DNA from 3 places in the Phytohabitans kaempferiae genome. Region 3 is predicted to be linked to each of the others. Evidence: riboswitches for the same ligand, from Rfam matches in the RefSeq annotation. Region 3 holds a riboswitch; each other region holds the start of a gene.
What was found. A riboswitch is a leader RNA that binds a small molecule or an ion and turns the genes downstream of it on or off. The one in region 3 is predicted to bind cyclic di-AMP.
Positions count from the first base shown of each region.

Region 1: linked by a shared signal. The riboswitch ahead of ACFFIA_RS36915 (coiled-coil domain-containing protein) and the one ahead of ACFFIA_RS00205 (coiled-coil domain-containing protein) in region 3 are both predicted to bind cyclic di-AMP.
Region 2: linked by a shared signal. The riboswitch ahead of ACFFIA_RS03285 (coiled-coil domain-containing protein) and the one ahead of ACFFIA_RS00205 (coiled-coil domain-containing protein) in region 3 are both predicted to bind cyclic di-AMP.

Region 1 covers NZ_JBHLUH010000079.1:99,055-103,083, forward strand. The annotation lists gene ACFFIA_RS36910 (MFS transporter) at 1-974, opposite strand, end outside; gene ACFFIA_RS36915 (coiled-coil domain-containing protein) at 1,112-2,119, opposite strand; cyclic di-AMP (ydaO/yuaA leader) riboswitch at 2,124-2,259, opposite strand; gene ACFFIA_RS36920 (cation diffusion facilitator family transporter) at 2,378-3,286, opposite strand; gene ACFFIA_RS36925 (SMP-30/gluconolactonase/LRE family protein) at 3,443-4,029, shown strand, end outside.
Region 2 covers NZ_JBHLUH010000004.1:449,437-453,465, reverse strand. The annotation lists gene ACFFIA_RS03290 (glycoside hydrolase family 65 protein) at 1-1,438, shown strand, start outside; gene ACFFIA_RS03285 (coiled-coil domain-containing protein) at 1,504-2,538, opposite strand; cyclic di-AMP (ydaO/yuaA leader) riboswitch at 2,542-2,676, opposite strand; gene ACFFIA_RS03280 (glycoside hydrolase family 10-like protein) at 2,822-4,029, opposite strand, start outside.
Region 3 covers NZ_JBHLUH010000001.1:37,856-41,884, reverse strand. The annotation lists gene ACFFIA_RS00210 (Hsp70 family protein) at 1-989, opposite strand, end outside; gene ACFFIA_RS00205 (coiled-coil domain-containing protein) at 1,050-2,057, opposite strand; cyclic di-AMP (ydaO/yuaA leader) riboswitch at 2,060-2,191, opposite strand; gene ACFFIA_RS00200 (S1 family peptidase) at 2,411-3,199, opposite strand; gene ACFFIA_RS00195 (AfsR/SARP family transcriptional regulator) at 3,417-4,029, opposite strand, start outside.

The DNA.
Region 1 (4,029 bases), on a different contig from region 3:
AGCGCCGCCACCTCCTGGCCGAAGCCGGCCACCGACAGCACGGTCGCCCGAGCCGGGCCGGCGATCGCCTCCTGGATCCGCGCCTCGGTGAGGATGTCGAAGAGTTCCAGCGCGGCGAAGCAGAGCGCCACCGCGACCATGCCGGCCGGGTGACCCGTGTTGGCGCTGGCGGCGAGCAGCACCCCGCCGACCGCGACCGCCGCCGCCAGCCGGGCCGCCGAGATCTCCGCCCAACGGTCGGCCAGCGCGCTCGCGACCGCCATCGCGGCGACCGGCAGCACGAAGAGCAGCGGTACGAGCGCGGTCGGCGCGCCCATGTCCCGGGCCAGGATCGGCACGTACTCATCGATCGCCCCCATTCCGGTGACCACCGCGTAGAGCAGGACCGCCCGGCTCACCAGCCGGTTGACGCGCACCTCGGCGAGGCCGGCGCGGAGCGTCCGCAGGTAGCTGCCGCCCCCGGTCCGCTCGACCCGCGGCGCCTCGGGGAACGAGAGCGCGACCGGCACGACCGCCAGGCTGATCGCGATGCTGGCCAGGCCGACCAGCGTGTACCCGCCGAGCGCGTACGCCGGCGCGGCCAGCCCCATCGCGACAAGCTCCGCCACGAGCGCGGTGGTCTGGGCCAGCCCGACCGTGTGCACGTACCGGTCGGTGGCGCCGGCCGAGGCCAGCTCGTCGTAGACAAGGGCCTCCACGCTGCCGGAGGTCATCGCGGTGGAGGCGCCCCACAGCACGAAGCCGGCCGCGAAGGCGAGGTACGAGGGGAAGAAGGTCCAGAGCGCGAAGGCGACCGCCCGGAGCAGGGCGCCGATCGCGACCAGCCGGCGGCGCGAGTACGCGTCCGCCCACGCCCCGGAGGGGATCTCCAGTGTGAAGCTGACGACCGACCAGATCACGAACAGCGACGAGATCTGCCCGGTGCTGAGCCCGAAGTCGGCGAAGAGCAGCGCGTAGACCGGGTAGAAGAGCACGCCCTCGGTGCAGGCGCGCAGGAGGCAGAGGCGCGCGGTGACGCCCCTGGCCGTGCTCGCGCTACGTCAAGCGGGGTGACGTGTGGGCTCGACCATGGGGCCACAGTGCCACCCCATGATCGAGCCCGTCAACGCGGTTAGTCGATGACAGACAGGTGCACGTGGTTGGTGTGGTGCTCGCTCGGGCCGCAGCAGCCGCCGTACGACTTCCAGCCGCTACTGGGCAGCCAGATCTGGCGGAACCAGATCACGTACATCACGCCCAGCCGGCTCGCGTTGTTGACGTAGAACCTCGCGAGGTTGTTGCCATACGTCCGGGCCGCGCCGGATGCCGCACCGCCGAAGATGTCATCTTTGTCGACGGCGAAGTCGCAGGCCTGGCCTAGCGGATGCTCACCGGACGAGCCGGGGCGGTAGCAGGAGACGAAGATGCCGAAGCCCGCCGCCTGGGCCTGCTTGTACGCATGGGACGTACGCGGCGTGATGCAGCCCTGCTTGGAGGTCGGGTCGGGGCGGATCGTGCAGCCGGAGCCCCCGGTGAAGCGCGCGGCCACCGCGGTGGCGCCGCTGCCGACGGGCGGGCCGCTGGCGTCCTGGCCGCCTCCGGCCGCCTTCAGCGCGTTCTCGGCCTGCTTCTTGCGGGCGGCCATGACCTCGACCTGCTTCTGCTGCTCGCGGATCTCACCGTCGATCGCGAGCTTGGCCTTGGACGCCTGATCCTTGGTGTCGAGCAGGTCGCGCAGCTTCTTGTCCTCGGTCGCCGCCACGGCGTCGAGCGCCGCGGCCCGGTCGATGAAGCCCTCCGGGGAGGTGCTGTTGAGCATCGCGGAGATGGGGCCGAGCCGCCCTCGGCGGTAGGCCACGTTGGCCACCTCGCCGAGCACCTCGCTCTTGGCGACCAGGTCGCGCTCCAGTTGGGCCAGCTGAGTGGTCAGCTCCTGCTGACGTTTCTTGGACTTGTTCAAGGTGTCCTGCGCCGCGATGAAGCCCTTGCTGGCCGCGTCGAGCTGCTGCCGCAGGGTCGCGGTGCCGCCCTCGTCGTCGGTGGGCGCGGCGGCGGCGGGCTCCGCTGGTAAGCCGATCAGCGCGAACGCCGCGGCGAACAGCACCGCGACGAGACTGACCCGGCTGCGGGCATGAGCCATCAACCATCCTTCCAGTCAGCCGCCTACCGAGTTAGCTGACGGGTTCGGGACGGAAGTATCCCTACCGCTCGCGCGGATTCACCCCAGTGGATCGGTGGTTCCCCGGTCCGCCCGCGTGGGCGGCTCGGCGGCAGTCAACACCGGCGCCGGGGGGCGCCGCCGGGCATTGACCGGAGCCGAGGATAGCGGCTTTCCCATCAATGCGCCCAGTGTTGTACCGATGGTGACGAATCACTTACGACCTGCTCAGCGGCGGTGTCACCAGCCGACGTGGCGGCAGTCGCCGGCCATGGGCTCCACCTGGAGGGTCGCGTGCCCGATGTCGAAGTCGTCGTGCAGCGCCTCGCGGGCGGCCACCAGCACCGGCCCGAGCTGCGCGGACGGGTCGAGCGTGAGGTGCGCGGAGGCGACGTCCATGCCCGAGGTCAGCGTCCACACGTGCAGGTCGTGCACGTCGCAGACCCCCGGTACGGCGGCGAGCCGCGTGCGCACGGCGGTCACGTCGAGGTGCTCCGGCGCGGCCTGCACCAGGATGCGCACCGCCGCCCGGGCCAGCCGCCAGGTGCGCGGCAGGATGAACAGGCCGACGGCGACCGCGACGATCGGGTCGGCGTACGCCCAGCCGGTCAGCGCGATGACGACCGCGGCGACGATCACGCCGACCGAGCCGAGCAGGTCGCCGAGGACCTCAAGGTAGGCGCCGCGCACGTTGAGACTCTCCTGGGCGCCGGCGCGCAGCAGCCCGAACGCGACGATGTTGGCGATCAGACCGGCGATCGCCACCACCAGCATCGGGCCGGCGGGCACCTCGGGCGGATGGCCGAAGCGGCGGGCCGCCTCGATCAGGACGTAGATCGCGACGCCAAAGAGCAGGATCGCGTTGCCGAGCGCGGCGAGGACCTCCAGCCGGTACAGCCCGAAGGTCCGCTGCGGATCCCGCGCGGCCCGGCTCGCCGCGTGGATGGCGGCGAGCGCCATGCCGATGCCGAGCACGTCGGTGAACATGTGCCCGGCGTCGGACAGCAGCGCCAGCGAGCCGGTGGCCAGGGCGGCCACCGCCTCGATCACCATGAAGACGGCAATCAGGGCGAACGCGGCCCACAGTCGACCGCGGTGTCGCTCCCCCGCGCGCGCTAGATCCGCGCCGTGATCGTGCCCCGCACCCATGGGTCCAGAATATATGCGGACATTGCTATGTATGCAAACTTGGTACTGGCAATCAATGTCGTACGTGGGACTTCTGAGGTTCGCGAGTCGTCTTCGAACCGCTGGGGAAAGATGTGCGTGAATCCTGATGTGGACCGATCACAGGGAGTACCCATCGTGCTGACAAGACGAGCCCTGATCACCTCATCCGCCGCCGCGGCCCTCACCGCGGCCACGCTCTCCGTACCCGCTGCCGCCAGCGCGCACGGCAGCCACCGCGCCTTTCCCGAGGTCGTCCCCCTGCCGGACGGCTTCCAGCCGGAGGGGATCGCGATCGGCAAGGCGCCCTTCGCGTACTTCGGCTCCCTCGCCAACGGCGACATCTACCGCGCCAACCTCGCCACCGGGCGCGGCTCGGTCATCTCCACGGGACCCGGCACCCCCTCCGTGGGCCTGAAGGTCGACGACCGCGGCCGCCTCTTCGTCTCCGGCGGTGCCGCCGGCAACGGCCGCGTCGTCGACACGCACACCGGGGACGTGCTGGCCTCGTGGCAGTTCGCCAGCGCGCCCACGTTCGTCAACGACGTGGTGCTTACCCCGGAGGGCGCGTTCTTCACCGACTCGCAGCAGCCGTTCCTCTACAAAGTGCCGCTGAGCCTGCGCGGCGAGCCGGTCCGGATCCCGCTCACCGGCGACCTCGTCTACGGCACCGGCTTCAACGTCAACGGGATCGCCCGCACGCCGGACGGCCGCGGCCTGCTCGT
Region 2 (4,029 bases), on a different contig from region 3:
CGCCGCCGACGTGCGGCTGGAGGGCGACCCCGAGGTGCAGCAGGCGGTGCGCTTCGCGCTCTTCCACGTGCTCCAGGCCGGCGCCCGTGCGGAGATGCGGCCGATCGCGGCCAAGGGCCTCACCGGTCCGGGCTACGACGGGCATGTCTTCTGGGACACCGAGACGTTCGTGCTGCCGGTGCTCACGTACACACAGCCGGAGGCGGTCACGCACGGCCTGCGATGGCGGCACGCGACGCTCGACCTTGCCCGGGAGCGGGCGCAGACGCTCGGGCTCAAGGGCGCCGCGTTCCCGTGGCGTACCGTGCGCGGGCACGAGTGCTCGGGCTACTGGCCGGCCGGCACGGCAGCGTTCCACATCGGCGCCGACATCGCCGACGCGGTCCAGCGCTACGTGGTGGCCACCGGTGACCTCGACTTCGAGCGCGAGGTCGGGCTGGAGCTGCTGGTCGACACCGCGCGGCTGTGGCGTTCGCTCGGTCACCACGACCGGCACGGCATCTTCCACATCGACGGCGTCACCGGCCCCGACGAGTACACCGCGGTGGTCAACGACAACCTCTACACCAACCTGATGGCTCAGAAGAACCTCGTCGGTGCCGCCGACGCGGCCCTGCGCCATCCGGAGCAGGCCCGCCGGCTCGGGGTCGACGAGGAGGAGTCGGCGTCGTGGCGCGACGCGGCCGACGCCATGCACATCCCGTACGACAAGGAGCTCGGGGTCCACCAGCAGTGCGAGGAGTTCACCCGGCTCCAGGAGTGGGACTTCGCGGCCACTCCGCCCAGCGGCTACCCGCTGCTGCTCAACTACCCGTACTTCGACCTCTACCGCAAGCAGGTCCTGAAGCAGGCCGACCTGGTGCTCGCGATGCACTGGCGCGGCGACGCGTTCACGCCGGAGCAGAAGGCGCGCAACTTCGCCTACTACGAGCAGCGCACGGTGCGTGACTCGTCGCTCTCGACGTGCACGCAGGCGGTCATCGCCGCGGAGGTGGGCCACCTCGAGCTGGCCCACGACTACCTCGGCGAAGCCGCCCTGATGGACCTGCACGACATCCACAACAACACCCGCGAGGGCTTGCACATCGCCGCGCTCGCCGGCGCCTGGCTCGCCGTGGTGGCGGGGCTCGGCGGCATGCGCGACCACGGCGGCAGCCTGTCGTTCGCGCCGCGGCTGCCCAGCCGGATCAACCGGATGGAGTTCTCCATGCTGTGGCGTGGGCTCCGGCTCCGGGTCGACGTGCAGCCAAGCGAGGTGACGTACTCCCTGCGCAACGGCGGGGAGGGCGCCAAGCTCGACCTCGTGCACCACGGCGAGCATGTCACGGTCACGAGCGACACGCCGCTGACCCTGGCGATCCCCGCGCTGGCACCGGTGGGCCCGCCGCCGCGCCAGCCCTTCGGCCGGGCTCCCGCCCGCCGGATGCCCGACCAGTGAGTAGCTAGAAAGGCGAAGCCCCGCGCGACCCGCGCGGGGCTTTCCTTTTCAACAGGTACGGGCGCTCAGAGCATGGATATGTGTACGTGGTTGGTGTGGTCGCTGGACGGGTCACCATTGGCGCCGCTGTACGACTTCCAGCCGGTGGCGGGCGACCAGAACTGCCGGTACCAGATCACGTACATCACGCCGAGGGCGTCGGCGTTGCGGACGAGGAACGCGGCGAGGTTGTTGCCGTAGAGCTTGTCGTTGCCGGTCGCGTCGCCACCAAAGCCGTTTTGCTCGGAGGAGAAGTCGCAGGCGCGACCCTTCGGATGCTCGTACGGCCCGCCCGGCCGGAAGCAGTTGACGAACCGCTTGAAGCCCAGCCGCTGCGTCTCCTTGAGCATGTGCAGCGTGCGCGGCGTGATACAGCGTCCGGTGGTGGGATCGTCGGCCGAGCAGCTCTGCGAGGAGAAGGAGCCGTTGCTGTTGCGCGGCGCGGGCCTGGCCACCGGCGACGTGGCGCTCACGAAGCCGCCGGTCGCCTTCCCACCGACAAGCTTCAGCGCCTTCTCCGCCTCGGACTTCTGCTTGGCCATGATGGCGAGCTGCTTCTGCTCTTCCTTCAGCTCGGCGTCGATCGCCGCCTTGGCCCGCCGCGCCTGCTCAAGGGCGGCGTTGAGCTCGCCCAGCTTCGCGTTGTCGCGGGCGGCGAGCAGATCGAGGTTGACGGCCCGCCGCAGGAAGTCGTCCGGGGAGGCGCTGTTGAGCAGCATGCTCATCGGCCCGATGCGACCGTTGCGGTAGGAGGTGATGGCCACGAGCTCGATCTCGGGCTCCATCAACTTGATCTTCTCTTCGGCCTTGCGCAGCTCGAGAGTGAGCTGAAGCTGCCGGTTGCGCGACTTCGTGACCGCGTTCTGCGCCTCGACGTAGCCCCGGCTGCTTGATTCCAGTACGTCCCGCAGCAGCGGCGTACCCCCCTCATCGCCGGGCGTGGGCTTTGGCGCTGCCGCCGCTCCACTGGGCACGAAGGCCACCCCGGACAACAACACGGCCGCCGCGGCGGCCAAGGCTACGGCCAGCGACCAGCGCCGGCGACGTACAGGTGCCGTCATACGCAATCCTCCCATCGGACCGCCGGCCGGGTTAGCTGACGGGTTCGGGACGGAAGGACCCCTACCGCGGTTGCGGATTCACCCCAGAAAACCTGGTTCCCCGACTCGCCCGGGCGGGCGATTAGGCGGTGGCTGTCGCCCGACGCCGTGGGGGCGTCGCCGCGCGACAAACCGCCGGACAGCTTACCGGATCGACAGTGGACTCCGGCAACGCTCTGACCAGGGAAAAACCATCGAAAGCGTTATCGGACAACGACGTTCAGTAATTGATAGCGATGCGTGTCTAACTCACGACGCGTGGTTCGCTCGGGCTTCCCTCGTTCCACAGTCGATCAAGGGCCGTCACGCAGTAGGTTTGCGCGCCCTCGCCCTTCGTGGTGTCGACCCAGGTCGCGCCGCGTGTCGTGGCGACCAGGCGGGCCGTGTCGCCGTCCAGCCGGTACACCGCGTAGCTCGTCGCGTCGCCCTCCCAGCGCAGCCGCACGCCCTCGTCGACGCGGTCCGCCTCGACCTCCGGCGCGGGCGGGCGCTCGCCGGGCAGGTGTGACATTGCCGGCACCAGGGCGGGCTCGCGGTAGTGGGCCTCCGCGTACCGTGATACCGCGCCGAGCCGGTCGGCCTTCACCTGGCGGGCGCTGAAGTGCACGCTGCCGGTGACCCGGTACTTGCGGTTGAGCGCCAACTGCCGGTCGAGTTCCGCGGGATTGGCCCACGCGCCCTTCTGCCCGATGCGATAGTCGGCCTGGCCTACGTAAAGCTGCACCGGACTGTTGGCGACCAGCTCCGACCACCACGGCAGCAGCTTGGCGTAGTCGGCGATCGCGAAGCCGATGTGCCAGTACAACTGCGGCACGATGTAGTCGACCCACCGCTCCTGTACCCACCGGCGAGTGTCCGCGTAGATCGCGTCGTAGCTCTGCAACCCGCGCGTGGGGGAGCCGAGCGGGTCGGTCGACGCGTTGCGCCAGATGCCGAACGGGCTGATGCCGAACTTCACCCACGGCTTGGCCGCCTTGATCCGCTCGTTGGTCTCGCGGACCAGCAGGTTGACGTTGTCTCGCCGCCAGTCGGCCTTGTTGGCGATGCCCCGGCCCTGCGCCCTGAACGTGGCCTCGTCGGCGAAGTCTTCGCTCCCCTGGGGGTACGGGTAGAAGAAGTCGTCGAAGTGCACGCCGTCGATGTCGTACCGGTTGACCGCGTCGAGGATCGAGTCTTCCACGAACTTGCGCGCCTCCGGGATGCCCGGGTTGTAGTAGAGGCGGCTGCCCTTGCCCTTCGCCGGGTAGGTGACCGCCCAGTCGGGATGGGCGCGCAGCGGATGGTTGGGCGGCAGCTCGGCGAAGACGCCGGACTGGCTCGCCTTGTACGGGTTGAACCAGGCGTGAAACTCCAGGTTGCGGGCGTGTGCCTCGTCGATCATGAAGGCCATCGGGTCCCACCCCGGCCCCTGCCCGTCCCGCCGTCCGGTCATGTAGTACGACCAGGGCGCGT
Region 3 (4,029 bases):
CCGAAGGCGCGGCGCAGGACGGTCGCCACCAGCGGGAGCCGGCTGCCGCCGCCGACCAGGAGCACCGCGCCGAGGTCGCCGGCCCGCACCCCCTGCCCGTCGAGCACCGCCCGCGCGGCCTCGACCGTACGCTCGACGACCGGCCGCGCCAGCTCGTCGAGCTGCTCCCGCCCGAGCGGCACCTCGGTGTCGACGAGCGGCACGTGCAGGAAGGTCGACGAGAGCCGCCCCAGGCTCTCCTTGGCGAGGCGCACGCCGTCCCACAGCTGCCGGGCCGCCCGCCGCTCACCGGCCGTGGCCGGCTCGCGCAGCCGCCGCCACTCCGGGCTGCCGCCCGGATCGAGCGCCGCCACCACCGCCGCGTCGATGTCGAGGCCGCCGGCGTCGTCCAGGCCGCGCGTGGCGAGCACGTCAAAGCCGCTGGTACGGGGTACGACGAGCGTCGCGTCGAAGGTGCCCGCGCCGAGGTCGTAGACGAGCACGGGCGCACCCTCGGGCACGCGCTCGCCGGCGACGGCCAGAAGGTACGCGGCGGCCGCGACCGGCTCGGACACGAGCGCGACACCGGTCAGCCCGGCGGAGGAGGCGGCCGCCGAGAGCACCTGCCGCCGCGCCGGGCCCCACGACGCTGGGCAGGTGACGACGGTGCGCCCCGGCAGCCCGCCGGCGATCTGCCGGACGTCCGCCGCGACCCGGGCGAAGACCGCCGCGAGCAGGTCGACCACCGGCACGTCGGCGCCGAGGAAGACGGTGCCCTCGTCGATCCGCCGCTTGGGGTGCGGCTCGAACCGCTCCGGCGTGGCCAGCGCGGCCTGGAGCGCGTCCCGGCCGGCCAGCAGCGCGCCGCTCGCGTCGGCGCACACGGCGGAGGGCAGCAGCGGCGAGCCGTCGAACAGGACCGGCTCGGCCGGCACGCCGGGACGGCTCAGGACCGCGACGGTCGACGAGGTTCCGAAGTCGACTCCGAGCCGGTACGCATCGGCAGACACGCCGACAATCTACGGTCCCACCGCCACCGGGAAACAGCGCCGCAGGTGGCGGGCGCGGGATCAGACCATCGACATGTGTACGTGATCTTTGTGGTCCTGCGGACCGGTGTAGGTCGACCAGCCGGTCACCGGGAACCAGATCTGCCGGTACCAGATCACGTAGAGGATGCCGAGCCGCTCGGCGTTGCGGACCAGGAACGCGGTGAGGTTGTTGCCGTACAGCCGCTGGTCGTCGGTGCGGGCGTTGGCGAAGCCGCTGTTGAGCAGCGACCAGTCGCAGGCGCGCCCCTTGGGATGCTCGAACGGCCCGCCGGGGCGGTAGCAGCCGACGAAGCGGCGGAACCCGGCCTTGCGCGCCTCGTTGTACGCGTTGAGCGTGCGTGGCGTGATGCAGCCGGAGGTGGTCGGGTCGTTGATGCTGCACGACTCGTCCGGCCAGGAGCCGTCCGAGTTTCGGGGCGCGGCCTTGGCGACGGGCGAGGTGGCGGCGACGAAGCCGCCGGTGAGCTTGGTGCCGCCGACGAGCGCCAGCGCCTTGTCCGCCTCGGACTTCTGGCGGGCGATGACGGCGAGCTGCTTGCGCTCCTCGGCGACCTCCGCGTCGAGCGCGGCCTTCGCCCTGGCTGCCTTCTCCCGCGCGGCGGTGAGCTCGGCGACCTTCCGGTCGTTGACCATGTTGAGCTCGGTGAGCACGGTCGCCCGCGCCATGAACTCGTCGCGGGAGGCGGTGTTGAGCAGCGCGGACACGGCGGTGAGCTTGCCGGTGCGGTAGGAGGCGGCGGCCAGCTCGCCGATCTGCGGCGCCAGCTCTTCGAGCCGGTCCTCCGCCTGGCGCAGCTCGAGACTGAGCTGGAGCTGGCGGTTGCGCGACTTGTCGAGCGCGGCCTTGGCCTGCGCGTATCGCTTGCCGGTCGCGGTCAGCACCTCGCTGAGCAGCGCCGGCCCGTCTTCCGCCGGGGTCGGATCCGCCGGCGCCGCCTGCGCGCCGGACGGTGCGGTCACGAACAACACCGCACCGGCGACCACCGCCATCGCGAACGCGCACAAACGGCGTAAGGCTGCCGTCATACCATCCCTCCGTCGGCCGCCGGCCAGGTTAGCTGACGGGTTCGGGACGGAAGCGATCCCTACCGCGATGCGGATTCACCCCGAGGCGCGTGGTTCCCCGGCTCGCCGAAGTGGCGATTTGGCGGCGGTCAGGCCGCCCCGGCCCGTTGCCGGAGCGCATGACCGGCGGTCAGCATACCGGACCAGATACCTCCGGTCACCTCAACCACGCCAGAAAAAGCGTTACCACACAACGACTTTGGGTAACCTAAGCCCCCACCGTCGTCCTCCACAATGGAGGAGGCTCGGCCCGCGCTCCGACGGCGCTTTCGGCGGCGGGGCGGGCACCGGCTCGCCCCGCCGCCGGCCGAGCCTCAGGCGGGCAGGCCGCCCACCTGCGTGTTGATCCACGAGCGGATCGAAGACAGGTCACCGTAGATCGACGGGCCGGTGGCGCAGACCGCGCTGCCGTTGCCGGACCGGCTGGTGGCGCCGATGAGGTTCCACCGGCCGCTGATCATCCGGACCTGCGGGCCGCCGGAGTCGCCGTAGCAGGCGCCGGAGTTGCCGTTGGTGTTGTTCGTGCAGATCTCGTACGGGCCGTCGATGCCGAGGCACCGGCTGTCCGTCACGATCGACGTGTCGAGCTCGGTGGCCAGGACCGGCGCCGAGCCGCAGCCGCGGGTCGGGCAGGTCTGGCCCCAGCCGATGATCCGGGTCGCGGTGCCGACAGCCCCGGAGGTCGTCGGGATGGGCGCCGGCGCCTGGCTCACCGAGCTGCCCAGCCGCAGCAGCTTGACGTCGATCCGGGGGTGGTTGACCGCACCGGTCACGGAGACCACCGTCCCGCCGCTGCCGCGGTTGACGCTACCGACCCGCACCGACGACGGCGTGGGGCAGTGCTTGGCCGTGACCACCCAGTTCGCCTTGATCAGCGACCCGGTGCACCCGGAGGTGTACACCAGGAACGAGTAGTTCTCCGACGCCGGCCGGCCGTTGACGATCAGCGGGACCATGCCGCCGTCCGGCTCGGTGGCGGTCTGGCTGGCGGCGTACGAGTGCGACGCCGGTGGCGCCGCACTCGCCGGCACCGCGCTGACGGCATGGACCGAGGCGACCGCGACGGCACCGAGCACCGCGGCCGACAGTCTTCTGAGGAGCATTGGTTGACCTCCTGGACGTCGTGTTGGGGGGTGACCCCGACCGCACGCTATCCATTTAGGGAAATCTTTCAATGCTCTTCGCTATACCGAATCTGCCCTATCGCCGGATGATGGCGGCAAAAGCGCCGGTCAGCGCCGAGGGCTGTTTCATCGAGGGTCGGCCGAGCCGAGGCGTCTGGGCCCGCCGCGGGCCGGCCATGCCCCTGGGAAACGGGCCCTAGAAGCGCAGCCGGACCAGCCGGCGTACGCGCGGTCGCACCGCCGGTCGCCTCCGCCGCGTGGCCGTGGCCGGTGCCGCCACCGCCGGGTCGTGCGTGAGCACCGCGCGGTGGGCGGCCGCCAGCTCCGGGCCCGGCACGATGCCGAGCTGCTCCACCAGCAGGTCGCGCACGCAGCGGTACGCCTCCAGCGCCTCCGCCTGCCGGCCGGAGCGGTACAGCGCCACCATCAGCCGGCACCACAGCGACTCGCGCAGCGGCTGCTGTGCGGTCAGGTCGCGCAGCAGCGGCACCAGGTCGGCGTGGCGCCCGGCGGCCAGCAGCAGGTCGAGGCGGCGCTCGGTCGCGGCGTACCACTCCTCGCTCAGCCCTGGCGCGTGCTCGGCGACCAGCGCCTCGGAGCCCACGTCCTGGAGCGGGTCGCCGTGCCAGCAGGCGAGCGCGCGCTCCAGCAGGTCGAGCTCGGCCGCGCCCTCGGCCGACCGGGCGGCGCGCAGGAGCGTACGGAAGCGGTGCACGTCGACCGCCTCGGCCGGCACCGTCAGCACGTATCCGCCCGCCGTACCGCGGATCACGTCCATGCTGAGGTCGTGCCGCAGACGAGTGACCACA